One region of the Psychrobacillus sp. FSL K6-1415 genome, then DNA from elsewhere that is predicted to be linked to it. Evidence: riboswitches for the same ligand, from Rfam matches in the RefSeq annotation. Region 1 holds a riboswitch; the other holds the start of a gene.
What was found. Region 1 has a riboswitch for preQ1 ahead of queF (preQ(1) synthase). Riboswitches for the same ligand answer to the same signal wherever they lie in the genome.

Region 1 (16,529 bases):
CGTTCAATTTTCTACTTATTTATACTGGAGGTTATATTATGTCAGAACAGGAAAAAAATGCTCCATACTTAGACAAACGTTCATCTAGACGTACATTTATAAAGAATTCTGGGTTAACAGTAGGTGGGGTTGTACTAGGTGGAGCTCTAGGTTCTTTACTAAGTAAAGACTCAACAACTCAAACTCATGAAACAGGTGTTCATACTACAGCAACAGCAGTAAATTTTAACCAAGCACTAATGTATTTTGACAAAACACAATTCGACACAATTGATGCAGCGGCAGAACAAATATTTCCAAAAACAGAAGTAGGACCAGGAGCAAAAGAATTACTCGTTGCTTTTTATATTGACCATCAGCTTGCTGGAAGTTGGGGACTAAATTCTAAAGAATATATGTCTGGACCATTTTATCCAGCAGAAGCTACACCATTGTTCGGACATCAAACACACTTAAACAGACAACAAATTTTCAATCTAGGGATTGAAGCTTTAAATTCAGAAGCAGCAAAACAATATAAAGCAAAGTTTTCAGAAATAACAGCGGAAGAACAGGTTGCTATTTTACAAGCTTTTGAAGCAGGTGAAGTCACATTAAATGGTGCTGTTACTTCTACATATTTCTTCTCATTACTAAAAAGTGCAACTATTGAAGGTGCTTATGCCGATCCTTTATATGGTGGGAATAAAGATATGGCAGGATGGAAGATGAAAAACTTCCCTGGTCATCAAATGAGTTATGCAAATATCATTGAAAAAGATGAATTTGTAAAAATCGAACCGACAAGCTTGAATTCACAACATAAACATTAATCGGAAGGGAGCTAATTAGACATGGCTAAGAAATTACCAAAAACAGATATAGTATTGGCAGGAGTTGGCTGGACTGGCGGTATTATCGCAGCTGAACTAACTAAAAAAGGATATAAAGTAGTAGGTTTAGAACGCGGTAAAGAAAGAAAGACAGAAGATTACCTAATGGTTCACGATGAACTTAGATATCAACAAAGAAACGAAATGATGCAAGATCTTTCTAAAGAAACTTTGACAGTGCGTCATGACCGTTCAAAAAGAGCTCTACCTTATCGTCAACATGGTTCATTTTTAATCGGTGATGGTGTAGGTGGTTCTGGTGAACACTGGAATGGATTAACTTATCGCTTTCTTCCTTATGATTTTGAAATTTACACAAAAACTCTAGAGCGTTATGGAAAAGATAAAATCCCAGCTGATATGCCCCTACAGGACTGGGGAATTACTTATAACGATTTAGTACCATATTTTGAAAAATTTGAAGCTATGGCTGGTATCTCTGGGGAAACTAATCCACATCCAGAAGTCCCAGAAGTTAAGTATCCTACAGTTCCACTTAAAGAAACGCCTTCAATGAAAATGTTTAAGGAAGCGTCTAAAAACTTAGGATACCATCCTTACATTGCACCAGCGGCTACACTTTCTGAAAGCTACACAAATCCAGATGGAATCTCTAGGGCAGCATGTCAATATTGCGGTTTTTGTGAGCGTTTCGGTTGCGAATATGGGGCAAAAGCATCACCAGTAGTAACTGTTTTACCAGTGGCAAAAGAGACAGGTAACTTTGAAGTAAGAGCGCACTGTGTTGTTCGCAAAGTCTTACATACGAACGGAAAAGCTACTGGAGTTTTATATGTTGATACTCGAACTGGAGAAGAATATATTCAAGAGGCTGACGTTGTAGTTGTTTCAGCGTATGCACTTAATAACATTAGAATTCTATTAAACTCTCAACTTGGAAGTCCGTATAATCCAGAATCGGGAACTGGCGTAATTGGAAAGAACTACGCTTATCAAATGACGTCATCAGGTTCAACAGGTTTCTTTAAGGAGAAAGAATTTAATTTATATGCAGGTACAGGTGCACTTGCAGGAGTACTAGACGATTTTAATGGAGATAATTTTGACCATACTGATTTGAATTTTATTCACGGTGGTAACATAGCACTTGGTCATTACGGAAAACGTCCTATTTCAAATAATTCTGTCCCTAAAGGTACACCAACTTGGGGTAAAGAGTTTAAAGATGAATCTATTTATTGGGCGAACCGCAGCTTGTCAGTAGGCTCACAAGGCTCAGTTATGCCAAACAAAGAAAACTATATTGACCTAGATCCTACGTATAAAGATCAATTTGGTGATCCATTATTACGTATGACATTTAACTATAAAGATAATGAAAGAAATCAACAAAAATATATTAGAGATATCACTACAAAGATTCTTGAAGAAATGGGAGCAGACATGATTAATACCCCAGGAGATCAAGGTGATTGGGATACGACAAAATATCAAACTACTCATAACACGGGTGGAGTTATCATGGGTGCAGATCCTAAAACAAGCGCATTAAACAACTACCTTCAAATGTGGGATTGTGAAAATGTATTTGTTCCTGGCGCTTCAGCATTCCCACATAATTCTGGTATGAATCCTACAGGCACAGTTGGAGCTCTTGCGTATCGTGCTGCAGAAGGTATCGAAAAATACTTAAAAACTGGTGGATCTTTAGTTTAAATAAGAGCCACTTATGAAAGAGCAAAGAATAGAATTATATTTGTTAAAATATTAAAGAATTTTACTATATATAGAATTAGCCAACAACTTGAAAAGCTACTAACCTTCTTTCGAAAAGAAGTTAGTAGTTTTTTCAATTATATTTAACATTTACTTCTCTTTACACTGCTTTTCCAATAAATAATTCTACTATTTTAGTATAGATTTCTGGTTGTTCAGTATGAACTAAATGACCTGCAAACGGCACAATCGCAACGCGAATATTTGGGTTCTTTTCAGGGTAAATAGTTGCTCCGATTGTTTCATTCGGTTTATTCTCTCCCACGATAAAAAGCACAGGGAATTCAAATTCTGTTACCGCTTTTACATCCTCAAATGGATACCATTTTTCGTCCTTTCCAAAATGAATAAATTGTCTCCAATCTGACGCATGTATTTGATCGAAGTAACTACCTATTTCTTTACTAGTCTATAAAGTCGGTTTGTCTTCTGACATCTTCCTCATGCATTTCCAACCAGTCGTCCGGCTTTATCGACGTAATTCCCGAAATAACTAATGAGCTAATCCTATCAGGGAATAGTTGAGCAAATTTAATCGCGACAAGAGCTCCCAACGAACATCCTACTAGATGAATAACAGATATTTTTAAGCGATCCAGCGTTTCCAATAAATCCTTAGCCGAGTCCTCAAAAAAATTTTTGATATTGTCTATTATAGATTGCCCATGGCCTCTTAAATCAGGAGAAACCACTCGATAACTTTTACTAAAATAATCTCTTTGAAACTCAAAATCTAATAGACCGGTTTGTAGACCAGTATGTAGAAAAACGATGGGTTTACCATCACCTGTAACATTTGTATGTAATTTCAATTTATCCATACTCCTTTTACTTCATTACATATTCAGCTAATACACTTTGAACTTTATATATATTCAAGGATTTGTTGAATTTCTTCTGTATAGGAGCTACACTTCCCGACAACCATATTTTTAACTCAGCATCTAAATCAAAAGTTCCTGCTGTTTCAATTGAAAAATGAACGATGCTTCTATACGGTATCGAATGATACTCTACCTTTTTCCCCGTCACTCCTTGTTTATCGATTAATAATAAACGTTTATCCGTGAAAACAATTAAATCACGAATAAGCTTATACGCATGCTCTACCCTCTCCGAAGGAGCAAGTAAATCTTTTAATTTACTTTCAACTTGACCATTTTCTATCTCCGATGCATTACCCATCAATCCATCTAAAATCCCCATCTATATTCCTCCTAAGTACACATTTTCATATTAATTCAAGAACTATATCCTAATCTCCTGCAAGTATAGAAACAAAGTAAATTATTTGAATCATTTTCATAATAGTGATATACGAATAATGCTAATTTACGATCTATGCGGATGCTTTCCGCTGGCACGGCATCAAACTTCTCGTCACTACTTTCCTATTCGACTTTCAGTTCGAGCTGTTCCTGCTGGAGTGACCGCCTGCCGGTCCAATCAACAGGATTAACTTTTAAATAATGAATAATAAATTGTGATATCGAAGCTTCAGTTATATCTTTAATCGTTCATCCCCTTGGTTTTCCGTTTCCTCCTGTTAAGGATTAGCATTCAACTCTTTCAACTAGTTGGTTCTTTTGTGATAGGTGTTTCCATATCATTTCAAACCAAAAGCAAACACAAAAAAATAGATACTTCTACCTGAGTAGAGTATCTATTTTTTTAAAGCAAGCTGTATAACAACTAAAAAGCAATTACTTTAGCGGAATTTCCACAATAGCAGTTGTCTCTGATTCATCTGTTGATTCAATGGAGATTCTTCCATTGTATTTATTTACTACTTCCTTCACGATAAATAATCCTTGCCCTCTAACCTGCCCTTTTGCTTCATTTTTGGTTGAATATCCTTGTTTGAAAATTTGTGCTTCCTTACCTATACATTGCCCGGTATTCGTAATGACAAATAGATAATTAGTATCGTTAACAGAACAATCAATCGTTATTTTCCGTTCCCCTTCTGGCAACTCTTTCGCCGCATCAATAGCATTATCGATTAAATTCGATAAAATAATTATTAAATCTGTGCTTTTTATTCTACCAAATGAAGCATAGGGGATTGTCATCTCCATATTTATACGATGATTTTGTGCAGCTAGCTTCTTTGATTGCAATAATATCGATAGACCAGGATGATCTATATTTAACTTAAGAGATTCAATAGTTTCTACTTCTTTAAAAAGGGTGGATGCATATTGTAATGCCTTCTCCGATTCCCCTATTTTTAGAAGCCCATGCAAAACAAGAATATGATTAGAAAAATCATGTCGTAATGATGAAACCGAGGTTATCAAAGTTTTTATCTCTGTTTGATAAGTATTCTCCGTATGACCTACTTCCTTTTTAACCTCTCTTTGATACCATTTTTGCATAAATAAGAAGGAGCCTAGCACGATGAAAATAAATAAACCATTAAATGCAAAGATTAATATATTCCTTTTTAACCCAGCCCCTTCAATCTGATTAATGGTATGTATACTAGTATCTATACCTAAATAACCAAGTATTTTCCCATCATCGTCCTTTATAGGTGCTCCAACGGATAAATAATCTCCATAATCTGGATCTTTCAGCACTTCGGTTACATATACCTGACCTTTATAGGCTTTAGTAACTTGCTCTTCCGGAACTGTACATGCAACGCCTATCTGATAATTATCTAAATTATCTATTTTACCGTAGTGCGCCAAAATCATCGTTTTAGAAACTTTAGGATTATCGACTTCTAGTGTGTAAACATATAAGGAACCTAACTTTTCGCGCACATCATTCAAATAAACTTGAATCTCTCGAAAATGTTCATTTTTCTCGGGGTTACTCAAAAATTTTTGATACGTGTCGATATCTATTGATGAAGCTATTGACCTAGCTGCTTGCAAACTTTGGTTTGCAATTGACTCTTGTACGGTATTTTTCATTTTCACGTACGAAATATAAACATTTAAAGCAGAGAAAAAGATTAATAAAACAGTAGACAAGACTAAAATTTTTTTTACTTTATGACTTTTCATATGCATATGTACTTCCTTAGCTTATTTCTATTTAAAAGTAGATTATTCGACAATTATCTTGTAAATAATGTAATTATACTATAATACATCATCAATAACCTTGTTTATGAGCATATTCCTTTTTTTGCAATAATACACTTTGAGTGTATACTACATTTGTATTGTTTTTTATGTACCATCTCAAGGAGGAATTATGATGTACAACATTGGAGATATTATAGAAACTAGAGACTTCATTATGAGTAAGACAGATCATCGCCCTGTGATTGGAATGATTTTAGGGTCAGGCTTAGGTACGCTTGCTGATGAAATTAAGAACCCCATAAAAATTCCATATAGCGACATTCCACATTTTGCAAAATCTGAAGCAATTGGTCATGCAAACGAACTAGTCATTGGAGAATTAAATGGAAAAATAGTTGCTGCCATGAAAGGTCGCTTTCATTATTATGAAGGCTTTACTTTGGACGAAGTAACCTTCCCAGTACGTGTAATGAAAGCACTTGGTATAGAAAAAGTTATTATTACAAATGCCTGTGGTGCCGTGAATACAAGTTTTAATCCAGGAGACTTAATGTTAATAACAGACCACATTAATTTAGTAGGAAGCAATCCATTAATTGGTCCAAATAATGACGAATTAGGTACACGCTTCCCTGATTTATCTGAAGTATATAACAAAGAGCTACGCAGTATTGCAACTAAAGTAGCGAATGAACAAAACATGGAATTGCAAGAGGGTGTTTATGCTTGGTGGAGTGGTCCTACATACGAAACCCCTGCAGAAATCCGTATGTTCCGCATATTAGGAGCTGACGCTGCAGGTATGTCCACGGTTCCGGAAGCGATTGTAGCTACTCACGGTGGTATGAAAGTACTTGGTATTTCATGTATAACGAATATGGCGAGTGGAATATTAGATCAGCCTCTAAATCACGAGGAAGTAATTGATGTTGCAGGTAAAGTAAGAGTTAAATTTGTTGAATTAGTAAAAGGTATTTTGAAAGAGATTTAAAATTAATTGTTTAACTAAATTGCACATATTATATATATTTGCCTCTTTTAAAAAACGAGATTCTTGAACAATGAAGAGAGTTGTTCTCAGAATCTCGTTTTATTATTTGACCTCTATCTCGACGTCCTCTTCTATCCATGATGGGTATAAGTCTAAATCCAATCGAATAGGATTTGCAAAAGTATTAACCGACTTGTCCGGAAGTTCAAATTCGATTTTCGCCTCTCCCGGAACATTTATCTTCGAACCTTTTACGTAGTTAGAAAAGGTTGGTGTACGCCCTCCGTAGTGTATATAAAATTCTTGTTCATCAGCGTCTATAAATTTTATAAAACTAACCATATTCATATCATAATCCTTATTTACTTTTATAGTAAAACTGACCAGATTATCGTCCACCTGTAAATTTGAGAATATTGATTGGAAAGGCTTTTCTATAAACTTTTTGGTTTCTGTATCAATTATAATATGCGCTTCTTCTTTATCAATTGCTGCAATTTTCCCAAATGTTAATGTTAACTTTTGAGGCTCATAAAAGTAAAAACTTTCTTTCAGTGGGATCTCCCATACATTTCCTTTCTCCAGAGTTTTATATGCATTTCCAGGCATAGCAGACCATTTCCTGCCCTCTTCATCTACCAGTTCTAATTCATCAAATGGCCGAGAGAGAAGTTTCATAGTGTTATTAGAATTTTCTTCTAGCTTAACCACTGTGCGTATTGGGTCGACTATTAACTCTTTCACTTTAAAATATTGACCTTCAATCTCAACTTCTTCATTCACAACGATACTCTTACTTGTCACTTCCATCTTTTTATATGTAAATGGTATTTTGAAATTTTCTACTTTTCCCCCATTTTTTATTCCTATTTTCCAAGAAAGGTCCTTACTATATGGAATCGTCTGGATATATTCAGAGCCACTGAAAGTTTTAGAGTTTGCCGTTTGAGTCAAGGGATTGACAAAATTCATAAAATCGAAACTATACCGCATATTCATTCCTGACCATAATTGGAGATATTTGAGTTCAAGTGAGCTTACGTCCATATCTTCTGTACGAATAGAGTAAAAAACAACCATTCCCTTTTTGTCTGCAATGACTCCATCAAGTGTTACTGTAATACCGTTTTTCTCTTGCGACTTATTAATAGGTTGAAAATAGTCATTTTCAACGGCAGCGGTTAAACCTCTGTCTTGCTGAATTAGTGCAATAATTCGTTCCATACCTGGAATAGATGAAACCTTATTAGCGAAAACAGGCGATACAGAGACAGATGTGATAAAAGAGATAAGAAGGATTGCAGCAATTACTACCGACCATGAACTCCGTTTTATTAACTTAGTTCTTTTTAACATTCTTTCTTTTTTGGCTTTCTCAAATCCAATTTGTACGGCGGAATGTAGCTTATCCTTTGATATTTGGACCTGATTAATCGACTTCTTCCTCTGCACCAATTTTTTTCTTTCCTCAAACACGTTTAACCTCTCCTTTCTCTTCAAATCCTGCCCTAAGTGCCCGCAAGGCTTTATGTAGCCGGGTTTTAATTGTTCCTTCCGGTGTATCCCACATAACAGCGATGTCCTTTATTTTGACATCTTCAAAGTATTTTAAATGTAATAACTCTCTCTCATAATCGGATAAACTTAAAAGAGCCTCCTCTACTTCTAAAAAGGTAAAGTCCTCGCTCATTCCCTGTATGCAAAATATTCTTTCCCCTAATACTTCCCTCTTGCTTTTCTTGATGACATCTTGACAATAATTCATCATAATTCTAATTAACCAAGTTTTAAAGTAGGCAGGTTCTTTTACTGTTTTTATACTTTTAAAAGCTCTATATGTCACTTCCTGAATAGCTTCCAGTGCATCCCCTTCATTTTTCAAATATGAGATAGCTGTCCGATATAATACATCTTCATATGAATGGATTAATGCTAAAAATGCTTCTTCATTACCTTTAATTGCGTTCCTCACTAACATCTTTTCACTCAAGATATCACCCCAATTCATTTGGCCCTATCTATTAGACATACAACTTTGGAAAAAGTTTTTATAAAGTATATAAATTAATTCACATTCGAAATCTTTCTCGAAATTAGTAAGATGAATATACAAAAAAACTAAATTACAAACAAAAAGAGTGATCCAAGGGATCACTCTTTTTGTGCTGTCATAGCTGCTCGGAGGAGAAGAAAGGAAGTTTCAAATCCTACAGCACCTGTTACCCGAGATTTTATAGATTTTTTATCGCTAAATAATGAGCTTTAGGATGTAAGAGAGTTGATTGTTAAGCTTTTAACTTTTAAGGTTGAGCTTTAAGCTTTTTACCTTACTCAGTAATTGATTTTGGGAGCAGGGATTTACCCAGACCCTGCAAACGGGGAAACTTTCTTCTTTTTCGCTATAACAGCAAGTTCCAAACTTATTTATTGTTTAATAGTGATTAACGTACGTGCATTAATTTCACTTAGCGCTACATCCACGTCATCTTCAAAAGACTCAATATCTAAAGCCATCTTTGTTGCGATTTCTTTTACATGAATTGGGTCAATTAATTTAGTTTCCTCGGATTCCCAAAACAACTTTTTGTACCCTTCAACCGCAGTTAAGTCTGTTTTACCATCTTTTGAAATCATGTTATTTAACTGAGTGTCTAATCTATCTTGGGCAATTTCGTTATTAACTTCTACCTTTTCTTGAGACTGAGCATAATCGGTATTCATTTTACGAAGGAGTGTTTTTTCGATTTCAATAAAGTTTTTACGCTCAATTGCATCTGCCACCGTCATTTTGACTCCAGATACTTCAACAACAGTTCTTGCATTAGATTCTACAATCGATTTTTTGATTTGCTTTCTACGATCCATTAAATCTTTTATAGATTGTATACTTTCTTTGGCTTCCTTTTCAAACGCCTCAACAGTCTTAAAACCACGAATATTCTCTTTTGGTTTTTTAGACGCTGCGAAAGTTGTCTCGTTAATCTTCTTTAAAATGCGTGCATCCAATGTCTTTAACTCGCGTAAAGCTTTTGTAATTGAAATTTCCATCGGCATTTCACTCCTCAGTTGTCTCTTTATGGTAATTATTAGTCTATCGGAGATTACTAGGTTATTCAAGTAACCACATCATATGCTGCAGAGTATTAAACGATTCAACTTTTTGTCTCTCTTATTTCTTGGATATCGCTCAAGTACTGTACTGTTCATACTATTTATTAATAACTTTTGATCTCCTTTTCATGGTTTGACATTTTTAGTTGTATTTTTCATCTCCAGGTTCATTTGTATTAATTCTTTACGGTCTATCATTCGTACACGGTTTTTCTTGGCCAGTGTCAAGGCCTGCGTTGTATAGGTACTATTCGTTATAACCCATGCCACTCCTGCATTATACATATTGATGGATGGAATAACTTCTTGTACAGCTTTTACACCAACTGCTTTCTTATAGCGTTTTGCTTGAACCACGATCGTTTCTTGTCCTTTGTTTAATATTAAATCTGCTCCAAAATCCCCTGTTGAAGGTGTATAAGTGACCTTGTATCCTTGATACTGAAAAAGTGTGCCTAGATAATCTTCAAATTGTCGGCCAGTCATTTGATCAATCTCCGCTATACCAGATTCCCGCATCCTTTTTTCAAAACTAGCTGTTCTCCATCCCATGATTATAATTATTACAACTACTCCAACACCTATTGCAACCCCTACCCCTATAAATGACTTTGTAGTATACCAACCTATTAACGCTGCTACAATAATTAGAAACCCGGTCAATTCGTCTACTATTTTCTGATCCTTTTTGGTTCGATTACGCATTAAATACACTTCCTTCTAAAATAGCTACCTTTGATTCAACATGGAACAAAGTATTTTTTGTATTATTTTTTCAACTATATAATTTATATATTGGTATTTTAAGTATTATTTTTAATCTATTTTAATTATACGACATTCCTATATAACATCCAGTACCTGTAAAAAATGTTTTTTATACCTTTTTTTTAGATCTATCTAGAAATAGATATATGTAATAAAAAAGATAAAGTGGTCACTGTACAATAAATTAATAAAACTAAAAAAACCTCCCAAGATTATGGAAGGCTAAACTTTTCACTTTTCATAAAATCATTCAGACAGAAGACGCTTCTCCTTTACTATTACTACTTGATTCAAAATAAGCGCCCCAATCATCTGAATAACCGTTTTCACGATAATTTGACCTACAATGGCAGCAGGAACTGCTTCCCATGGAAGAAAATTTGCTCCAAGAGGACTTAAGCCAATTACAACAAAAATTACAGAATCTAGGAATCCGCCAACTATCCCGCTATAGAATACACGCCATGCCATTGGTAATTTTAGTCTTGTGTAAATCTCTGTATCTGCTGTTTCAGCTACAACAAATGAAATTGCCGAAGCAAGTACAATTAATAAAGTATCCCCCAATATAAATGAGGCTAGTGCAGAAAATGCTAAAGCCACAAAAATAAATAAGTAGGTTTTTGCTCTCCCATATTTATTTTGTACAAGGTCTCGGAAAATAAAAGTAGCTCCCACGAAAAGTGTTCCCATAGGGACGATAAACATGGCAAACTCTAATGGTGCAAAAGCTGCTGTTACGACATTAGCAGTCACTATTGATATTAAATAAAATAAGATTCTCATGCTATTACTCCTTTAGTAGATTTTGAACTCAAGTACTCGTTCAGTCCTTTATTTCTCAGCTTACACGCCGGGCACTTCCCACAGCCATCTGCTATTACTCCGTTATAACAGGTCAACGTTTTCTTTTGGACAAACTCTAGTGCTCCAAGTTGATCTGCCAGCTCCCATGTTTGTGCCTTGTTCAACCACATGAGTGGTGTTTCAATCACAAAAGTAGAATCCATTGTAAGATTTAGCGTTACGTTTAATGACTTCACGAAAATATCACGACAATCTGGATAGCCACTAAAATCAGTCTCACACACACCAGTTACGATATGCTTTGCTCCGACCTGGCTAGCTAAAACACCGGCAAAAGATAAAAAGAGCAAATTCCGACCAGGTACAAAAGTCGACGGCAATTCACCTTTTTCTCCGTCCTCTACTTTTATGTCATCTCGCGTCAATGCGTTCGGTGCAAGCTGGTTTAAAAGTGACATATCCAGTATGTGATGCTTTACACCGATTTCCTTCGCTATCTCTTTTGCACATTCAATTTCAAGACTATGTCTTTGCCCATAATCAAACGTCACTGCCTCGATTTCTTTAAAACGTTCCTTCGCCCAAAACAGACAGGTCGTGCTATCCTGACCACCACTAAACACTATAATTGCTTTTTCCTGCTTCATCCGTAAACTCCCTTATACTGAAAAAACAGCACCCAAGAAAGAATGCTGTTATCTTCTTAGTTTTTTTAAATTGTCTAGCTTCAGCGCCTAGCCCCTCGTGTCGCTTTAGGCTTTCAGTAAAGGCATAAAGAAGCCTTTACGTGTAATCCTTCCAGCGCTTTTCGGGACTTACATAGGCACTTCCGCTTTTCTAAAGAGGGTAGCTAAAACCTCTTCCTTAAAAGGATTATTCAATTATCGATTATCAATTTTCTCTGGATACAGATCGTGGTTCATCAATCGAAAATCCGCCATTTCTACATACTTCGTCCCCGGTCTTCCATAGTTACACCACGGATCAATCGAAATACCTCCGCGTGGTGTGAATTTACCCCAAACTTCGATATACCTTGGATCTAGCAATTCAATTAAATCGTTCATGATAATGTTCACACAGTCCTCATGGAAATCTCCGTGATTTCTAAAGCTGAACAAATACAATTTTAACGATTTACTTTCTACAATTTTTTTATCCGGAATATACGAGATATACATCGTTGCAAAATCGGGCTGATTTGTAATTGGGCATAAACTTGTGAATTCAGGACAATTAAACTTCACAAAATAATCCCGAGTAGAATGCATATTATCTACCGACTCCAATACCTCAGGTGCATAATCAAATGAATATTTTGTGCCTTGATTACCTAACAATGTTAAATCCTTCAAACCTTCATCATGACTTCTTCCAGACATAATAAAAAAACCTCCTATTAAAAATGTTTCCCAACACTTTCAAAAGAGGTTTCATAAACCAATCTATACAAACAAAAGGATAAAAACAAAAAAAGCCACGTCCAAAATATATGGACATGGCGAATAGTCATGTATCCATAGTTTTTTATAGAGGGTATTAGCTATGAACCTCTCCCGGTCAAGTACGGGTACTCAATCATATTATAGAATATTGACCAAAACGTCAATTAGGTATTTTAGTCATTGGATATTCAAATCTTATTTTAAGAGATTCAAATTTTTTTATAATATCATGCATAAACTCAAACTATATTGACTATATTGTTAATAGAATAAGAGATTAAAGGAGGAACAAAAAATGAAACATCAACTTTACTTACCGGAACAATTACCAGAAACAACAGAAGAGTTATTAAAGTTAATATTACAAACTATCTTAGCCTAGGAGAGATTTAGATTATCAAAGAGACTCGGAAACATAGAAAAGTAGATACCTCTACTTATGTGGAGATATCTACTTTTTGTATTTCATTATTAGGAAACTACATCATCCATATTTTCTGAATTATGTTCAACTTTCTTATGTATTTCCGAAAACAAAAAGTTCTTTAAAATGATTTAAGTTTTTTGTTAATTCTGCGTTATTTCATTCAACGTATTCACAATTTCTTCACCTAATTTAAAAGCAACCAAAGGTGGGACTGCATCGCCTATTTGTTCATATCTATCTTGTTTAGGATCCGAATGGAATATTACATACGGACCCTTAAATACATACCAATCTGGAAAGGTCTGAAGTCTTGCTACCTCTCTTGGAGTCAATGCTCTATCTTTACTGGGATGAATCATTTCATCGAAGCAATGAGAAGTAACCGTAAAGCTGGGACTATTTTCTTTTAACCGCCTGTACCTTGCCCCATATGGCTTCCTAGGGAAATACTCATCTCTTACTTGATTTTTCCCTTCATTAATAAGCCTCTCCGCTGCAGTTTTCATACTTTCTCCTGGAAGTATAAACGACATTCTTTTTATTGTTTTATCAAAGTGTTTACTAGCTTTATGAGAGTCTAAATATTTTCCATCGTAATTAATTCCACTTGGTATTTTGGGCTCTACCCCTCTAACAAATTTTAAATATTTATCGTGCGCTATAGAGTTTATTTCCAAATTTTTATTGCAATATATGAAGTTTTCTTCCTTACTGTTTATTAAAGGAAGATCTCTAATTGCCTGTCCTACTGTAATAACTGGTAACTTGCCTTCACCATGAGTCTTTTCAGGGTAATTAAAAAATGCATCTTTATATTTATTATTAATAGCTACTAGAAATACTCTTTCTCTATTTTGAGGAACTCCGTAGTTTACACAATTTAGTAGGATTTCATCTTTATGCCAAGAGGCAAGTCTAAACGAATTAAAATTAATTAAATCATTTCGTTCGAATTCCTCGCAAACTAGCGAAAAGAATGTATCTATTCCTTCTTTATTTTTCTTTGATAAAACTCCTTTGACGTTTTCAAACAAAAACATTTTAGAATTAACCGCTTTTGCAATTCTAGATATATGAATGAAAAGATAGTCCCTTTCATCATCCACCATTCTTTTACCGGCTATTGAGTAACTTTCACACGGTGGACCCCCAGTAACTAAATCTACACTTTCTTTTAAGAATCTTTTTTTTAATATCTTTTTTATCAATGAATCCGATAATTTCCTTACGTCACCTAATATCATCAAAGGCTTATTATTAGGGAGGAAAATATCATTAAATTTATTAGCTTCTTGTAGATATAAATCTAGTTCAAAAAGTTCAGACTGATGATTTTCACAATAAGTTTCTGCTGTTTCTCTATTAATCTCAACAGCGATTAAAGGAAGAAATCCAGCCAACTTTAATCCTGTCGCTAACCCTCCTGGACCAGAGAAAAGATCTATACTTGTATATTTATAATTGTTCATTAATTCACCCCTATATATTTTTATGGTACTATTTAAGATTAGATAATCCTTACTGACTCACTGTTATTATATCTTATTTCAGTGATCAAATATTGAATGGACTTTGGAGGTATTACTTTGACATATAAAACTTTGGATCTGTTTTCAGGAATAGGTGGTATCCGTAAAGGATTTGAGCTTACTGGTAATTTTACAAATATACTCTCCGCTGAAATTGATAATTTTGCTTGTAAAACTTATAAGCATCTTTACAAGGAAAACCCTAAAAATGACGTATGTAGTGATGATTTTAAAAACAAATTAATAGACATGAAATATGACGTACTTTTAGCGGGGTTCCCATGTCAATCATTTAGTTCAGCAGGTAAAAAGGAGGGTTTCCGAGACAAAACTAGAGGAACTTTATTTTTTGAAATTGCAGATATTATTGAAAAAACAACTCCTAAAGCATTTTTATTAGAAAACGTTGAGGGCTTAGTTACTCATAAAGGAGGCAGTACTTTTAAAGTAATTCTAGAAACTTTGGTTAAAGAGTTAAACTATAGCATTGTTGGGGTTAGTGTAGATTCAAATGGAGAGTTGATATATAATCCTAGAAGTTTCTTATTAAATTCTAAAAACTTTGGAGTTCCACAAAACAGACCTAGAATCTATATAGTAGGTTTTAGTAATAAACGTTTCCCGAATAGTAACAGACCACTATTTGAAACACTACCTACTAAAAGAACAGCTGAGCCCATTTATGGATCCATACATGATATTTTAGAAGAAACTGTTGACGATAAATTTTATTTATCCCAAGGATATCTTAACACTCTCATTAAACATAAAGCGACACAAAAAAGTAAGGGAAATGGATTTGGGTATTCCGTTATAAATAAACCTAATTTAGAAAAACCTATATCTAATGCTTTGCTAGCAACTGGAGGTTCTGGAAAAGAACGAAATCTAATTTTTGATTATAAAGAAGAATTAGTAGGAAAAAAAGTTAGATATAAACAATCACCACTAAATGATCAAGGAATACGAACTATGACTCCAGTAGAATGGGGACGTTTACAAGGATTCATCGGTTACGCTTTCATAGATGAAAAAGGAGAAGATAAATTTGAATTTCCTCCTGACATTAGTGACACCCAGAAGTATAAACAACTAGGAAACTCAGTAACTATCCCTGTAATTGAAGAAATTGCTTACAAAATTTATGATTCTTTAGTCTACTTAGAGTCTATAAATAAAAAGTATTAATAAATCGCCGACTTATAGGCGATTTATTAATGAAATCTAATTTGTAAATTTAGTTTTATAAACAATTTTCCCTGACTTTCATATATTTCTCCAAACCTGTATCTACTACTAGAAGGTGTATCTAAAAAAGTATTTCTTAGTAAATATTCTTGAAATTCATTTCTATTATAGATATGATAACAAACTATTTCCCCGTCTTCTCTAACAATAATATATCCGCCTGTCGCATCGTAAAGTCCTGTCCACTTTTTCTGGGGTGTCATACCAAGCGCTACATCAGTCAAAAAATTTTTGATTTTCGTTTCGTAAAATTTGTGGTCACTTGACTGATCGAAATCTAATGGATTATTCTCTTCTAGTAAATCAACTAATTCTTTCATTGTCGTTGCTTGACCATTATAATAATATAATAACATTTCTCCAACCATTTCTGGCAATAAAGTATCAATCATCTGCAAATTTAACTTAAAGTTCTTACTACCTATGTTCTTAAAATCTAATAAATATCGATTAGATAATAAATACTTTATGCGATCTTTTATCTTTGATCTACTATCAATTGCGTTTACTAAACTTTTGAGTTTAATATTACTAGCAGTATCTAATGCTGGTG
Region 2 (16,529 bases), 3.0 Mb from region 1:
ATTCTTTTCTAAAGCCTCAACCACAGTCATATCGTTTACTTCTTCTACTTGTGAATAATTCACAATCCCATCCCCCGTATCTATCTTTATATTGGTGCATAATCAGTTAGATCTAAAACTGTTTCTTCCCCTAAGATTAATCTAGCTAACTCAGCACCAACAAAAGGTCCTGCTGTTAAACCTGATGCCCCTAATCCGTTGGAGAAATAAATGGACTCATAGCCAGGTAACTTTCCAATTACCGGAAGAAAGTCTGGTGTATATGGTCTAAACCCCACTCGTACCTCTGCAATAGAAGCACTATTAAGTGAACTAGCGATACTTACAGCACTCTTGAGAAGCTCTTTCTTACCTGCTTCTGTCACATTGGCATCATAACCAGTGTTTTCTTCGTATGTAGATCCAGCCACAACCTTGCCATTATCAAAGGTCAATAAATACTGATTTGTTGGTGGCAAGACAACCGGCCATTCTCCAGTATACAAATTATTCACTTGAAAATGCATGATTTGTGCTTTTTGAAAACTAACTTTCATATTATCACCAAGCTCCTGAGGTATCTCATTGCCCCATGCACCTGCAGTTAAAACGATGGCATCAGCTTCCATTTGTTGACCATCCACTATTAAAATACCATTCGAAATCGAAGCATTGCCATAAATTACTTCCGCCCCTAGTTTTTTGGCAGCACTTATCAATGCATCACGCATTGCACCGCCATCCACTCGTGCAGCACCTTCTACATATAAAGAAGTGAAGTCTTCTGAAATTAGAGGAAAATGCTCCTTAGTTTCTTCTGGTGATAATATTTTCAGTTCACCAATTTCAGCCGCATCTACTCTTTTTTCCAACGCACGCTCTAGCATTTTCTGTAATTTTTTCGGATCATTTTGAAGAGCAATGGCCCCCACCTTTTTATAACCTGTAGAAGTCTCTCCTAGAGCTTCTAATTCCTCTACAAGTTGTTTATAGTAGTACGCTCCATTTTTTACTAATGTGTACCATTTTTTATTTCTTCGTTGAGAGATCCATGGGCAAATTATCCCCGCAGCTGCAGCTGATGCCTGGCCCATATCCTGGCGATCTACTAGCGTAACTCTCACATTTCGTTTTGCAAGATGGTACGCAGTCGACGCCCCTAGAATCCCGCCACCTATTACGATATAAGAGGACATTGTTTACTCCACTCCACTTTCTAGAATAGAGAACGTTATATTTTCACAATTAATCTCCGCCTTTGCCCCATATGGCAGCACAAATTTAGGTTCCGTATGTCCAAAGTTCAAGTTATATAAAATTGGTAGATTATCTAAGGAAAGCTCTTTCATGATTAAACGAATGGAATCCTTGTATTCCTCGTAGTACTTCTCATTTTGAGGCTTACCAAAAATTATTCCTTTCGCTTGCTGAAGAATTCCCTGCGTGCCATAATTGCGTAGCCAATACTCTAAATTTCCAGGTGTTGGAAGATCTTCAGACGTTTCAAAAAATAAAATACTATCTTTCCAATATTCTTCTGCCGGCCAAAGCGATGTACCTTTAGCAAATTCTAAAACTTCGATACAACCCCCGATTAATCTGCCTTGTACTACTCCTGAACCTTGTAATAATTCATAGCCATTATTTGGATTCATTTGACGTTTTTTATCTTTATTTTCAACAATCCATTCTAATCTTTGACTTGTCCATTCTGTTGCAGGTTTCACTTCACCTATTGGACCACTCAAGAACAAAGTCTTCTTCAAAGCCTCTACCGTATATTCATGCATTTCTACATTTTCTGCGAAATCCATTAATATAGCTGGTCCATAAAAGGAGGATATTCCTGCTTTATGACAGAATAGATGCGTTACAGTGGAGTCCGAATAGCCTATAAATACTTTTGGATTATCTCGAATTACATCAAAATCAATATATGGTAATAATCGAATACTTTCGCTACCACCAATATTAGAAAATATACCTTTAATGGAAGGATCCTTAAATGCATTCATTAGATCCTCTGCACGAGCCTGTGGGTTTTCGTATAAATAGTCTCCACCCTTTAAGCTATTTGGCATCGCTATAACTTCCAATCCAAAAACGTCGCGTAATCTTCCTATTCCCTGTTCATATCTCCAACGAAGATCTGGTTCCCCAGCTCCTCCCCATGACAAACTAATCGTCGCCACCTTGTCTCCAGCTTTTAGCATTTTTGGTTTTTTAAGCATGACAAATCCCCCTTTTTATTCATTATAAAGCAATCTGTCCACAATGAATGTCTAATTTGAAAAATTTTGGGTATAAAAACAATATACATAAAACTGTAATGGAAGAGGAAGTGTGTTAGATGAAATGGAGAGGTAGAGCTGGTAGTTCTAATGTAGAAGACCGCAGGGGTATGAGTGGTGGAAAAGCTATTGCCGGAGTCGGCGGAGGCTTGGGTTTAATCATTGTTATCATCATTTCCTTACTTGGCGGAAACCCTGATGATTTGATTGGAAATCTTGGTACAACAGATCAATCAAGCAATGTTCCGTATGAGGAAACTGAACAAGAAAAAGAACTATCCGAATTCGTTTCTGTTGTACTAGCTGATACTGAAAAGGTTTGGACTAAAATATTCCAAGAAAATGGAATGGAATACATAGAGCCGACTTTAGTGTTATATACAGATAGTGTCGATTCTGCATGTGGAGCAGCTGGTGCATCAGTTGGACCTTTTTATTGTCCAGGTGATCAAAAATTATATATCGACCTAAGCTTCTATCAGGAACTACAAACGAAGTTCAATGCTCCTGGCGATTTTGCAATGGCTTATGTTATTGCACATGAAGTTGGCCACCATGTTCAAACTTTACTTGGGACAACTGAACAAGTTATGCCTCTTCGACAGAAGCTAAGTGAAGAAGAATTCAATAAGTACCTTGTCCGCTTTGAGCTTCAAGCAGATTATTTCTCCGGAGTATGGGCGAAGCATGCCCAAGGAATGGGCTATCTGGAAGAAGGAGATTTAGATGAAGCATTGACCGCTGCAAGTGCTGTTGGTGATGACACACTTCAAAAACAAGCTATGGGCTATGTTGTTCCAGAAAGTTTCACACATGGGACCTCTGAACAACGTAAAGGTTGGTTTTATAAAGGTTATGAAAAAGGAACAATTCAAGGTGGGGACACGTTTAATAGTAAAACTCCATAACGTATTTTCTCATTGCCCCCTATGCTATAATAAGATAAAAGTGAAAATTCCATCAGTTCGGGTTTTTTAATGACCGAACCGTTCGGGCTTTTACATATGCGGGCAAATAAGAAGATTGCGCCAAAAAGGAGTTACGCTGAAGATGAAAATACCTTTTACTAAGATGCATGGCTGCGGAAATGATTATATTTATATTAACTGTTTTGAGCATACTATCGATGACCCTAATACACTAAGCCAGCATATATCTGACCGCCATTTTGGAATTGGTGGGGATGGGATAGTATTAATATGTCCATCCGATATTGCAGATGCAAAGATGCGAATGTTTAACATAGATGGCAGTGAAGGGAAAATGTGTGGAAATGCTATCCGCTGCGTTGCTAAATACGTGTACGATAATAATATCGCTACAAAAGAAGTGTTAACAATTGATACCCTTAGTGGCGTTAAAACGATTGAGCTCTATATCGAAAATGGCAAAATGAATTCTGCCAAAGTAGACATGGGCAAAGCCATTTTAGAACCTGCACTTATACCCGTCCAATCAAAGGAAACAAATCCGTTAATAAACTTCCCCCTTCAAGTGGAAGACAAAACATATCACATCACAACAGTGTCTATGGGCAATCCTCACTGTGTTATTTTTGTGGAAGATCCAATGTTGGTAGACTTACCATTAATTGGTCCAAAATTTGAGCAACACTCATTTTTCCCGGAAAGTGTAAATACAGAGTTTATTTCTGTAGAGAATCGTAAGACTATTCATATGCGCGTATGGGAGCGCGGTAGTGGAGAAACGCTTGCCTGCGGAACTGGGGCATGCGCTGCAGTCGTTGCGGCAGTTTTAAATGGTAACTGCGACAAAGATTCCGATATTACCGTAAAATTACTAGGCGGGGAACTTATCATACGCTATACCGATGAAGGTGTATATATGACAGGTCCTGCAGTAAGTGTCTTCGATGGTGAGATTGAAGTGTAGTATTAAGATGATAGAGTGAGAGCCTTTCTAGCGAAAACTAGTGAGGCTCTTTTTAATGTTATATAAGTGTGTGGGATGAGTTAAGGGCTATGTCGTTTATTTTATGGGCTATTAGTGAGCGGTTATGGGCTAAATTTAGAAACTAATGGGCTATCTTTCAATTTATCGGTTAATAGAGTGGAGTTATGGGCTATATTGAAAAGTTTATGGGCTATAATTTTTAATTACATTGGTATAAATCGTCAATCTCTTTAATAGACTATAATCTACTAATGTTAATTTAGGTTTGTAAAATTATTAAGATTTGTAATGACATTGCCAAGTTGTCGTAATATTCTCGTAACAAAGTATTGGTAAGATGTGCTTAGACTGAAAAAGCAAGGGGTAGAGTATTTGAGAAGAATTCTTTGGACACTCATCATCACATTTGCACTATTGGTTAGCGGGACAAGCACAAGCCTAGCCGCATCTTCAACATACACTGTACAAAAAGGAGATACTTTGTATAAAATTGCTAAAACACACAAAGTGTCTGTATCAACTTTAAAGTCTTGGAATAATCTAAAATCAGATACGATCAAACTCAATCAAAGCTTAAAAATTTCTTCAAAAGCGGCTACTGCTGCGAAGAAAAAGAAAACTCCCTCTAGAACAACAGAGGATAAAGTAGTTAAAGAGATTGTTGTCTCTGCAAGTGCATTCACAGCAACTTGTAACGGATGCTCTGGTGTCACTAGCACAGGTATTAACCTAAAACGCAATCCAGATGTAAAAGTCATCGCAGTAGATCCAAAAGTAATTCCACTTGGCACCAAAGTTTATGTCGAAGGTTATGGATACGCAGTAGCTGGAGATACAGGTAGTGCTATCAAAGGGAATAAAATAGATGTATTTTTTTCATCGAAAAGCGAAGCCTATAAATGGGGTCGTAAAAGTGTCAAAGTTAAAATCTTAGAATAATAGAAACGTGCAAGCATCGACTTGTGCTGGAGTTAGATATAGATAAAACCAACTTTCTTAACTAGAAAGTTGGTTTTTTGATGTAAAAGATATCATTTCTTCGCATATTACTTCATAGTAGGATTGTTCATGTGGTACAAAGCTCTCTTTATCAACCATTTGATGAATTGGTCTTCTTGTTCCATCTTCCTCTACCTCGAAACCGATTATCTCTATTTCCTCTATTTCACTTTGCCATAAACTCACAAATTGAGTTATTTCCACTCTTACTACGCCAGACACTTCCTCAACCTGTAGCGTAAATTGTTCCCAATCCAATGCGCAGTCGTATAAAAATACATGGGCTAATTCATTATCTATTAAATCATCCGTCGTAACAGAGTATTTTATAACACCAAGTGAATACAATTCCTCAAAAAGGATATCAATTCCAAGCTCCTCTTTTACCTCGCGTATCCCATCAAAAACTGTTTCACTTTCCAATAAATGACCCGCGGCAGTAATATCCAACAATCCCGGATAATCCTTCTTCAAATTGCTGCGTAATTGTAAGTAAACATATTGTTTTCCTTCATGGCTACCAATGAACCAGCATTGAAATGTTTCATGCCACAAACCGAGTCGATGAATTTCCTCCCGGGTACCTACACCTATTTTCTGATGCTGCTCGTCAAATACTTTTAGTAGCTCCTGCTCCATTTAATCCCTCTTAATTTATTTATTTTCAATTAGCTCTACAAATTTATTTAATTTGTCCAAGGAAATGATGTTCTCATTACATTTTTGACTATCTTGGCAAATATAATTTCCTCGCGTTATAAATGCATCCTGAGTCATGCCCTTGACCGATGAAGTAAACATTCCTATTTCTTCAGTTCGATTACATAATGCACAAATCCCTTTTTTATTGGAATTTTTATAACCCCCAGAAATTCCTACTAATTTATTTTTGTATTCAATAACAAGAAATTTTTTATTGGACCCTTTATCCAACCAGCCTAAATAAGATAATTCTTTAAAGTCTATATTCTCTAATGAAGGAATTTTGAGTTTCTTCGCTTTCGGAAAAATCTTTTTGATAGCAGTCTCGCTTATCTCTTTAAAGGGGATAACATAAGGCTTTAGGGTTTCTAAAAAACTTTCTGCTTCTAATTTTTCTTTTATTTCTACAATTGGATTCAATAGGCTTTTTTGATCTTCTGTAGATTCCTCAAATAGCCCAAGTACTTTCTCTAATGACAGTGCTCTTAGGGCATTTAATACTCCACGATCATTTACCGTTGCATGTCCATTTACCAATGCCTGTGTCTGTTTTTTTATATAGTTGTATTGGTCACTTCTAATGAAAGGATTCATATTTACCTCTCCATTCACAATTATTTTCGTTAGTTCAATTGTATCGAATAATAATTGATTAATAAATGGATAAGATGATTAGGAATTATTTTCACCATATGAATACAAAAAAACTGATAGCCCCTAAATGAGCTACCAGTATATTCTTTTACTTTGTATAAACAATTTTCTTAACAGTTTCGACCGAGAGATAATACTCATTTGCAAGCTGTCCCATAGAAACACCATTTCTATACGCTTTCTTTAAAGAATTATTTCGCTCATCGATACGTTTCCTTTCACCTGAAACTGTTCCCCATTGTTTATAAGTTTTTCCCGGCTTTGGAATATAAATCGTTTCCCCTTGAATATACTTTTGAATTTCCTTCACTAGCTCCTCAGGTAAAACGGAAGTTGCCTTGATATATGTCATTTTACGCTCGCTCCTTATTTTTACTATTTAAATAAGGTGCAAAGCCAACATTATGAAATGGCGATATAATTTAATTTATAGCTTCTCATACAAAGTTCGCCTTTCCATCATTAGGCTTTGCATGAGGCGTTGCACTGTCTAGCAATTTTATACTTTTTGCCATTCTGCTCACCTCCAAGTTGCGCTACTTCCTATTTTAATACAAGTAGAAATTTTTAAAAACCTACATAGTGTAATTTCGCTCAGTTTCTTTTTTTTAATTGTTTAAGTAATTGGCTGACCCTTTCCTTTTGGTCCATTGTTTGTTCACTAAGTAGCTCAATTTCATATTTATCTTGTATTACTGAAATATTCACTATGTCCCCTTGATTTAGGCTAGCTTTTAAATCAGAACAATGAATTTGAAGGCTCTCGGTTTCATTTGGGTATTTCAAAAAGACTGCAAAGTCCCCTTCGAAACGGTCTAACGTGTATTTATTCAAATTCACTCACAACCTCTCCTTTGCTATTTAATAATGTAGCTGCATCCCCATCGTTTCTCCACATTTGTCCCTTCGTCCATTTCAAATAGCCCGAACCTTCTTTTGCTTCCGGACCACTTGTGACGTAAATCGTCTCCCCAGCCAGTAAGCTTATGTTTGGAAAATTGAATGTTTGATTGCCCGCTACGGAAACTAATTGCCAATCCTTTAAACTAACAGTAGTACCACCAGAATTGGTAATGCCTACTATTTCACCTCGGAGGTCTTTACTTGAAATATTAATCCCTTCAGCTACTGTGTCAGCAATTTCAGTTGGTTCTACGTTTCCATTTGTCAATACGTTATAATCTACTCCATCTGTTTCCACGACTATATTGCCAACTACTGCAGTGCCATATATTTGTGAACTAATCCGCTCCAACCTTGACTTGACCTCTGCATCTGGATGTCCATAGGAATTATCTTTCCCATAGCTAAGAATGGTAACTTCTGGTTTTACTGCCTGTATAAAATATTCCGAACTACTCGTGTCTGAACCGTGATGTCCTGCTTTCAATACAGTTGAATTTACGTTCGACCGCTCTAGTATTTCTTTCTCTATACGAATATCTGCGTCCCCCATCAATAAAAAGGAAACTTCCCCATAAGTTATTTTTAAGACAATAGATGCTTCATTATTATCATCTGATTCTTCTCCAACATTTAACACAGTAATATCTAAATCATCATCTAGGGGAATCGTATCTCCAATATTTGGCACAATGAACGGTATGTTTTTATCTAAAATAAGCTGAAGCATTTCCTCATACGTTTGAGAGGTATGTACTTTACCTGAATCCACAAAGTTTTTTATAGAGATAGAGTTCAAAACGGAAATAAGTCCGCCGATGTGATCAGCATCTGGGTGTGTCGCTACTACATAATCGAGTTTCTCGACATCATGCGATTTTAAATAAGCTACTACTTCCTTTCCAGCGTCTTTTGTACTTCCATCTACTAGTAAATTTTTACCATTCGGGGATTGTACGAATATAGAGTCACCTTGTCCTACATCTAGAAAATGGACTTTCATTTTATTACTAGCCTCTACAGGTGTCTGAGAAGTTTCTATTGTCGTGTTCGCTTGCTGATTTATAGTACAACCACAAAGTAAAAATACTATACAAATACAAATTATCATTACTATCTTTCTCATAAAAAACCTTCCTTTTCGTTGCTGTGTTCCATTCTATCATAGGATGACAATATTCATATATTACAATTTCCCTTGACAGTTGATAACAATTCGCATAGAATAACTCTTTGTGAAAACTAACGTGGTTCGAGAACCTCCCACGGAAAAAAACTAAGGAGAAATGAATAAAATGAAAACAAAGACTATAGCAGTAACTGGTGTTATTGCCGCTCTTTATGTGGCGGTATCTCTACTAGTGGCTCCTTTTGCATTTGGTGCAGTACAGTTTCGTATTGCGGAGATGTTTAATCACTTAATCGTATTTAATAAAAAATACTTTTTTGGAATTGTATTAGGAGTATTCATCACAAACATGTTCTCTCCAATGGCTGCTTACGACTTAACATTTGGAGTAGCGCATTCTATCATTACGCTATCATTAACGATTTTAGCGACTAAGTATGTAAAAGGAAACATAGCACGCATGGTTATTAATACAGTTCTCTTTACATTTACCATGTGTATTATCGCATTTGAACTAATGCTCGCGCTAGATTTTCCATTCTTCTATACATGGTTGACCGTTGCAGCTGGTGAATTCACCGTATTAGCTGTCGGTATTCCGATTATTATTGCTTTAGATAAACGACTAAATTTTAAGACGCTAATCTAAATAATTTCACCCGATTCTAAAAAACTAGAACCGGGTGTTTTTTTATTTTTCTATTAATCTTTTCTCAACTAAAAAGTCATGAGCTACATCCTCCGGCTTATCACCATCAATATCCACTCTTGCGTTCATTTTAAGCATATCTTCTTCGGATATTTTACCTGCTAACTCGTTTAGCACATCTTCTAGCTCGGGAAACTTTTCTAGAGCATCCATACGCACGACTGGAGCTGCATCATACTTAGGGAAAAACCCTAAATCATCCTTTGTCGTTTGCAAATCAAATCGTTCAATACGTCCATCAGTCGTAAACGCTGGTATAACATCGACATCGCCATTTTTCAACGCTTCATACATTACATTTGGATCTAGGCTTTGTGTTTCTGAAAAAACAAATGGATACGTGTTTATTAGATCGTCAAAGCCATCTCCCTTTCTTTCATAAAATGCATGTGGTGCCCCAAATACCATCCCCCCGGTTTTAGAAGCTTCCACTAAATCAGAGTAAGTTTCTGCACTGTACTCATTATCTTTCGTATAAGCTAATGTATAGGTATTTTCAAATCCAAGTGGACTTAACCACGTAGCTTCAAACTGTTCCTCATAACCTTTTCTAACTTTTTCCAACACACTATCTGAGCTTTCTCCTACCTCAGATTCCTCCTTCAACACATCCTTTAAACCTGTGCCAGTATACTCCACGTATAGATCAATATCGCCTTTTTCCAAAGCAGGAGTCATAATTGCTACTTCTCCCAGACCCTCTTTATATTCCACATTAATATCTGTATTCTGTTCAATATATTGCCCTAAAATCTGTGGTAGTATAAATTGCTCCGTCCACGGTTTCCCACTAATTACTAATGTTTCCTCAGAATCCGAGCAAGCGCTTAAAAGTAAAACTCCTACAAGTCCCATTATCCCCATTAACTTTTTCATCCCATCATCCTCCAGTATTCATTCCTTTTGGTGTAGCCTTTTTCTCAATCCATTTCAATATCAGATCAAACAAAATTGCTAATAATGCAACGGGTAATGCTCCAGCTAAAACAAGCGAATTATTGTAAGATTGCAATCCACGGTAAATTACATCCCCTAACCCTCCTGCTCCAACAAATGTTGCTAGTGTAGCAATTCCTACAGTAAGAACTGTGGCAGTTCGAATACCTGCCATTATAAATGGCAAAGCAAGTGGAAATTCAATCTGCCACAGAAGCTGACTCTTCGTCATGCCCATTCCTCTTCCAGCCTCAATCATAGATTCATCAATATTTGAAATACCAGTATATGTATTACGTAAAATAGGTAAGAGGGCGTAAATGATTAAGGCAATCAAAGCTGTTTTAGCGCCAATCCCTATTAACGGAACTAGGAAACCGAATAGCGCTAAGCTTGGTATTGTCTGAAAGATTGCGGTGATTCCTATAACTGGCTCAGCTATTCTACGATACCTTGCAACTAATATACCTAAAGGTAATGCAATTGCAATCCCGACAGCTAAAGCAACAAAGGATAAGTAAATATGCTGCATAAACGCTTCTTGTATTAAATCTGAACGACTTTGAATTGTATCTATAAAGTTACTCACTCATACCACCTCTTCCTTAGCAAGCATTGCTCGAAGAAGTATAGATTGATTTACAAAGCCTAGCACCTCGTTGCTATGCTTTACTAGCAGTCCTCTTGCACCTTCATTTTCTAATAAAGCGATAGCTTCTTCCACTAACATAGAAGCATCGACCTCTAAATAGAATGATTCCCATTCGCTATCAAAAAAAGACGCAAAGTCCTGTAGTTCCCTTTTTCCAATAGACTTTTTCCGATTAATTCTTTCTATTCCAATAAAGTTTTTCACGAAGTCATTAATAGGATTTTCTATTATCTGTGTAGGTGTAGCAACTTGCTCGATCATGCCATCTTTCATGACGACAATCATATCTGCTATTTTTAATGCCTCATCAATATCATGCGTAACAAAGATGATTGTTTTGTTGATCTTTTCTTGCAAGTGCTTTATCTCATTTTGTAATTGTTCGCGACTTATCGGATCTAATGCACTAAATGGTTCATCCATTAATATTATATCGGGGTTTGCAGCTAGGGCTCTCACTACACCTATTCGTTGTTGCTGACCCCCACTTAATTCAAGTGGGTATTTACGCAAAAACTGGTCTGGTTCAAGTCCTACCATATTCATTAATTCATGAATACGTGTTGTCGTTTTTTCCTTTGGCCACCCTTTTAAATTTGGGACAAGCGCAGCATTTTTTTCTATGGTCATATGTGGAAACAAACCAATTCGTTGAATAACATATCCAATTGTTTTCCTCAGTTCAACAGGATCTACACTAGAGATAGCTTTTTCCTCCACATAAATTTCACCAGAGGTAGGAGTTTCTATTCGATTAATAAGTTTTAGAAGCGTAGTTTTACCGCATCCACTTGGTCCAATGATGACCACTAATTGCTTTTTCGGAATTGTTAAAGTGACACCCTGCAAAGCTTTTGTTCCATCTGGAAACACTTTCGTAATATTTTCAAAACGAATCAACTCACTTCCCTCCTTTCTTCTACTATATTTACTTCCAACCATGTTTACCCTAAAAACATGAAGATAAAGCCATAGAATAATCTATTTTGTGAAAAAATTTGGGGTTTGTGAAAATCGTCGGTTATGCTCTGCTCTTATTGTCCTTAAAAGTTAGTCGTTACTTGCTCTCACTAACTGTTTACTTGCGCTTGTGGGGCCTTTATTTGCTCTCTTTGCTATGTTACTTGCTCACGAACCGGATTTACTTGCTCCCATAGGTTATTTACTTGCTAAAAGGATATTTCTTCCAAAAAAGCTAGTTTAATTCATAGAAAAACCGCCTCCTTAAGGAAGCGGCTCACTCTGTTATTATTCTTTTATAAACTCAATTGTGCTGCGTACTGTATCAATTGGACGAACTAACCCTTCAATTTGTTCACGTTTTGGTTCTAGGAACGGAGGCAATGATAATTTTTCTCCAAGTGTTTCATATGGTTCGTCTCCCATAAATCCTGGTCCATCAGTTGCAAATTCAAATAGTATTCCGTTCGCTACTCTTGAATATAATGATTGGAAAAAGAAACGATCGACGAATCCGGAAGTTTGGAAGCCGAAGCTTTCCATACGATTTGTCCATTCATCTAGCACAGCTCTATCTTCTACTCGGAATGCTGCATGGTGAACTGTTCCAAACCCTTGACGTCCTGGTGGAAGAATGATATTTTTCTCCACTATCACTTGTGCACCATTACCACCCTCGCCTACTTCAAATAAGTGGAATGCTTCCTCTTGTCCTATTTCCTTGAACAATAAAACCTTTTCAAGCACTTCTTTCATATAGTCAAATTCAGCAATTCGAATGGTAATTGGACCTAGACCAGTAATAGCATACTCTAGTGGAATCGGACCTTTTTGCCACGGTGTTCCAGCTGCAACCCCTTTATTGTTTTCGTCTGATACTAGCTGATATTGTTGGTCATCAAAATCTACAAATGACAGTACCTTTGTTCCAAACTGCTCTTGGATACCGGTATGCTTCACATCTAATCGATCAAAACGTTTTACCCAGTAATCTAATGCTGCGTCAGTTGATACACGGAAACCAGTACGATATATTTCGTTAGTGCCATGCGTCCCCTTTTGAATATTCGGGAAGTCGAAGAATGTCATATCCGTACCAGCTCCACCGACATCATCTGCAAAAAACAAATGATAAGTTTGAATATCATCTTGGTTTACTGTCTTTTTAACAAGTCGCATTCCCAATACATTAGTGAAGAATTTGTAATTTTCTTCGGCACTACTTGTAATTGCAGTAACATGGTGCAGACCTTTTAAGTGATTCATATATATTCCTCCAATATTTTATCTCTAATTTAAGTATCTTTAATTCAAAGTAATTTTACCATGAACTAAAAAACATGTCAACAATGCTATCGTTCCACTTAATGATAAAATAAAACCCCCTATTAAATTATTTTTTCAACAATAAAAAACTGCCTCATTGCTGAGACAGTTTCGTGTTTTCATCAAACTTCTATATGTGTTCCAATAACAACAGATGCTGTAAAGAATATCTCAAACCATTCATAGGAGTACCAATTCTAATTAAACTTCTAAATAATAAAAAACAGAGAAGTAACTTAATTTACTTCTCTGCTTTACAGGTTATTAACCTACTAATTTTTGATATTCAGGATTCTTGTCAAACTCAGCTTTTGCAAAAGGACATAGGGGAGTTACATATAATTTTTCTTTTTTGGCATATTCAACGGCCGCTTTTACTAATTGTTGTCCTACATTTTTTCCTCTCAAATGTTCTGCCACATGGGTATGATCTAATATAATTCTAGTTTCCCCTGCACGAACAAAATGGACTTCTGCTTCACTATTTTTCTCATCACCAATATAAAAATGACTGACTACCTTGTTTAATTTCCAGCAAACTAATTCCCTCCTCACATTTTGTATTTTAATGCACCGCTTGGACATCTATTAATAACTTCAGCCACTTTTTTAGCATCTACATTTTCAAGTGAAATCCAAGGCCTAGCTTTTACATTGAAAACTTCTGGTAATCCTTTAACACATTCAGCAGCGTGTTTACAAATATCTCCATCGAAATAGACTGTAATTTCTTCCCCTTTATATTCCCGGTAGCTCATTTTATAACACCTCATTTTTTCTATATTTTATAGTAAACTACAAATCAAATCAATTTGAGATTGTAAGAAAATTCTATCAAGTTGTTAACTTAGCATAGATAACAAAAAATATAACTAGTTCTCCCATAATTAAAATAGTAGGTACTGTAAAGATTAGATTGATAATGAGAAAACCGAATAAAATACCTAAAAATAAACCTAAATGATAAACTTTTAGTCTTTGTTCCTTATGTCTATATTGATGAAAAACAAATGAAGTTGATAAGAAGTAGAGTAATACTGATCCAAAAACAAAATATAAAATAAAATAATAATTAACCTCATGTAAAAACAATAATCTTATCGACGCTGCGATCATGCTCAAGGACATTAAAATGAATAGATGACCATAAATAATCATTTGACCCGCTGTTTTTTTAGATTTATCGACTTTCTTCTCCAAATTATCGAAGTATTGCCACCACATTGATATGATCAAAATAAATGAAACAAGAGTAAATAATATAGAATTCCAATCTCCTTGTTTAGGTTGGATTACAGAAAGCGTACTAACTAGTGTTTCACCGAACAAAATGATAGTAAATAAACCAAATCTTTCTAATAAATGAGCTGTATTTGTAGGTACCATCACTAATCGCTTCCGTCCAATAATTGGGATTAATATATCCACAAAAATACCTGTATACAATATTAGATATCTAATCCAAGAGTCAAAAAAGACGGAGCACAATGAAATTATAATACCAACCCAAAAGTATTTTCCAAAAAAGAGTGCAGCTTTCTTTCGAGTCCCTACTTCTGACCGTTGTACGACAAGATATTGAATTGCAATTAATGACCTAAGTCCAATGTAGCCTATTAAAAAAGATTTATAATACGAATCGAAATCTACCGACAAACTCGCAATCATTACTAGCGCAAAGAACATTTGAAGAATTAAAAATATAATAAATCTTCCCCAAAACGATTGATAAACATCGTCTGTCCAACCCAAGCCCACCAGATGGGAATAAAAATCAGTACAAATTTTAATAAATAGTCTGAATGGATATACCCATTTTCAACATGAAGCAAAACATGAGTTGCAGTAGCAATGGCAGCCACAATTAGCAAATCATAAAATAACTCTAGCCAACTAACCTTTTTTTCTACCATCTTATGTACCAAATCCTATCTTAATAGATTATTAGATTTTATTTCACCTTTAAAAAGGATATTTATATTCTCGAAAAACCTCCTATTAGATGAATAAGCTTCTTATCTTTTATCACACAATATAGTTGAACTCCAGTATCACATTCCGGATGTATCCTCCTCTCCTCCTTCTGTATTTACCTATCATTATTTGATAAAGTTTAGTAGAATCGAATATTGTCGTATTCTTATAGGAGGTATAACTTTGGAAAATTTCTATGTATATATTTTTATTATACTCGTGGCATCCATTTTACAAACAAGTACTGGATTTGGATTTTCGATTTTAGCCACACCGTTTTTATTGATGATATTTAACCCTCATGAAGCTATCCAAATAAATATTATCCTTTCATTAATTATCTCTTGTGCTTTAATAATGAAAATTAAGAAGGATATTGATAAACATTTATTGAAAAAGTTGGTTTTAGGAAGCATTATTGGTATTCCATTTGGTGGGTTAATTTATATATCTATTGATATTAGTACTTTTAAAATAGTCATTAGTATCATTTTATTGATCTTAACTTTATTGCTAATTTTAAATATTAGTTTTAAATCAACTACATTAAGAGATTATATTATTGGTGGATTATCTGGTCTCTTAACAATAAGTATTGGTATGCCGGGACCACCATTATTGATATATTTTGCTGGAACAAAATCAGTAAAAGAAAGAACAAGAGCCACAACACTAGCATTCTATTTATTTATATATTTCATTAGTCTAATTTCTCAGATGTTTTTAGCTGGAACAGATATGATTATTTGGCGCTCAAGCTTATATGCTATTCCAGTTGTATTTATAGGACTGATAATAGGACAAGTTCTATTTAAACATCTCAATCAAAAAGCATTTAGGATTTTCACGTATATCCTCTTAGGGTGTACTGGAATTTTCTTATTATTAGATAGTATCTTATCTCGTTGACATAACGGAAAATGGAGCTCTAAATCAGTACAGTATTGCATGAACTGATTCTATCTTTCATTAATAAGTATTCACAAAGTATTAGCTGGTTTAGTATAAGTACTTGTTGGTCATCATGTAACTTTTATTCTCTTGTAGAGGTCAGATCATATTCAAATTGGCCATGAACATCTGCAAACCCTTTTGCCCTGAATAATAGTTTACCATTATTATCAGTACCAGTTATTTCTATAATAACAACTACCTTACTTGGTTTATTAGACGCTACATAAGCTAGGCTATCAACCTGTTTTTCAGATTTTTTTATTGGATATTGAAAATATAAACTCCGGTCATTTCCAGTCCCAATTATGTGGGGTCTATATATACTAGTTGTTTCTCCCGGTTCTAATTTGTCAATATCCCCCAAATCCTGAAGAATATCATAATTGCTATAAAATGAAAAAAAGAAGTTTAAATCCGTTATTTCTTGTTTACTTGAATTGTAAACCT

Region 2: it holds a riboswitch for preQ1, as region 1 does, so the genes downstream of both, MKY60_RS16175 (QueT transporter family protein) here and queF (preQ(1) synthase) in region 1, are expected to answer to the same signal.

The regions. Positions count from the first base shown of each region.
Region 1 covers NZ_JBBOOQ010000001.1:361,628-378,156, reverse strand. The annotation lists gene MKY60_RS01885 (gluconate 2-dehydrogenase subunit 3 family protein) at 39-812, shown strand; gene MKY60_RS01880 (GMC family oxidoreductase) at 834-2,549, shown strand; gene MKY60_RS01875 (hypothetical protein) at 2,710-2,874, opposite strand; gene MKY60_RS01870 (alpha/beta fold hydrolase) at 3,014-3,421, opposite strand; gene MKY60_RS01865 (PH domain-containing protein) at 3,438-3,815, opposite strand; gene MKY60_RS01860 (sensor histidine kinase) at 4,313-5,626, opposite strand; gene MKY60_RS01855 (purine-nucleoside phosphorylase) at 5,823-6,641, shown strand; gene MKY60_RS01850 (DUF4179 domain-containing protein) at 6,744-8,117, opposite strand; gene MKY60_RS01845 (sigma-70 family RNA polymerase sigma factor) at 8,110-8,631, opposite strand; gene MKY60_RS01840 (hypothetical protein) at 9,066-9,689, opposite strand; gene MKY60_RS01835 (restriction endonuclease) at 9,879-10,457, opposite strand; gene MKY60_RS01830 (VUT family protein) at 10,767-11,306, opposite strand; gene queC (7-cyano-7-deazaguanine synthase QueC) at 11,303-11,974, opposite strand; gene queF (preQ(1) synthase) at 12,209-12,709, opposite strand; PreQ1 riboswitch class I at 12,841-12,887, opposite strand; gene MKY60_RS01815 (DNA cytosine methyltransferase) at 13,340-14,668, opposite strand; gene MKY60_RS01810 (DNA cytosine methyltransferase) at 14,786-15,916, shown strand; gene MKY60_RS01805 (HpaII family restriction endonuclease) at 15,943-16,529, opposite strand, start outside.
Region 2 covers NZ_JBBOOQ010000001.1:3,324,542-3,341,070, forward strand. The annotation lists gene MKY60_RS16120 (methyl-accepting chemotaxis protein) at 1-63, opposite strand, end outside; gene MKY60_RS16125 (NAD(P)/FAD-dependent oxidoreductase) at 87-1,175, opposite strand; gene MKY60_RS16130 (S66 family peptidase) at 1,179-2,210, opposite strand; gene ypfJ (KPN_02809 family neutral zinc metallopeptidase) at 2,330-3,178, shown strand; gene dapF (diaminopimelate epimerase) at 3,321-4,163, shown strand; gene MKY60_RS16145 (3D domain-containing protein) at 4,557-5,123, shown strand; gene MKY60_RS16150 (NUDIX hydrolase) at 5,181-5,822, opposite strand; gene MKY60_RS16155 (FusB/FusC family EF-G-binding protein) at 5,838-6,479, opposite strand; gene MKY60_RS16160 (CD3324 family protein) at 6,628-6,891, opposite strand; gene MKY60_RS16165 (DUF3006 domain-containing protein) at 7,134-7,379, opposite strand; gene MKY60_RS16170 (MBL fold metallo-hydrolase) at 7,366-8,568, opposite strand; PreQ1 riboswitch class I at 8,684-8,728, shown strand; gene MKY60_RS16175 (QueT transporter family protein) at 8,738-9,220, shown strand; gene MKY60_RS16180 (glycine betaine ABC transporter substrate-binding protein) at 9,263-10,156, opposite strand; gene MKY60_RS16185 (ABC transporter permease) at 10,161-10,805, opposite strand; gene MKY60_RS16190 (ABC transporter ATP-binding protein) at 10,806-11,768, opposite strand; gene MKY60_RS16195 (ring-cleaving dioxygenase) at 12,117-13,094, opposite strand; gene MKY60_RS16200 (GNAT family N-acetyltransferase) at 13,419-13,709, opposite strand; gene MKY60_RS16205 ((4Fe-4S)-binding protein) at 13,706-13,912, opposite strand; partial or broken gene MKY60_RS16210 (low temperature requirement protein A) at 13,989-15,067, opposite strand; gene MKY60_RS16215 (sulfite exporter TauE/SafE family protein) at 15,312-16,037, shown strand; gene MKY60_RS16220 (hypothetical protein) at 16,162-16,529, opposite strand, start outside.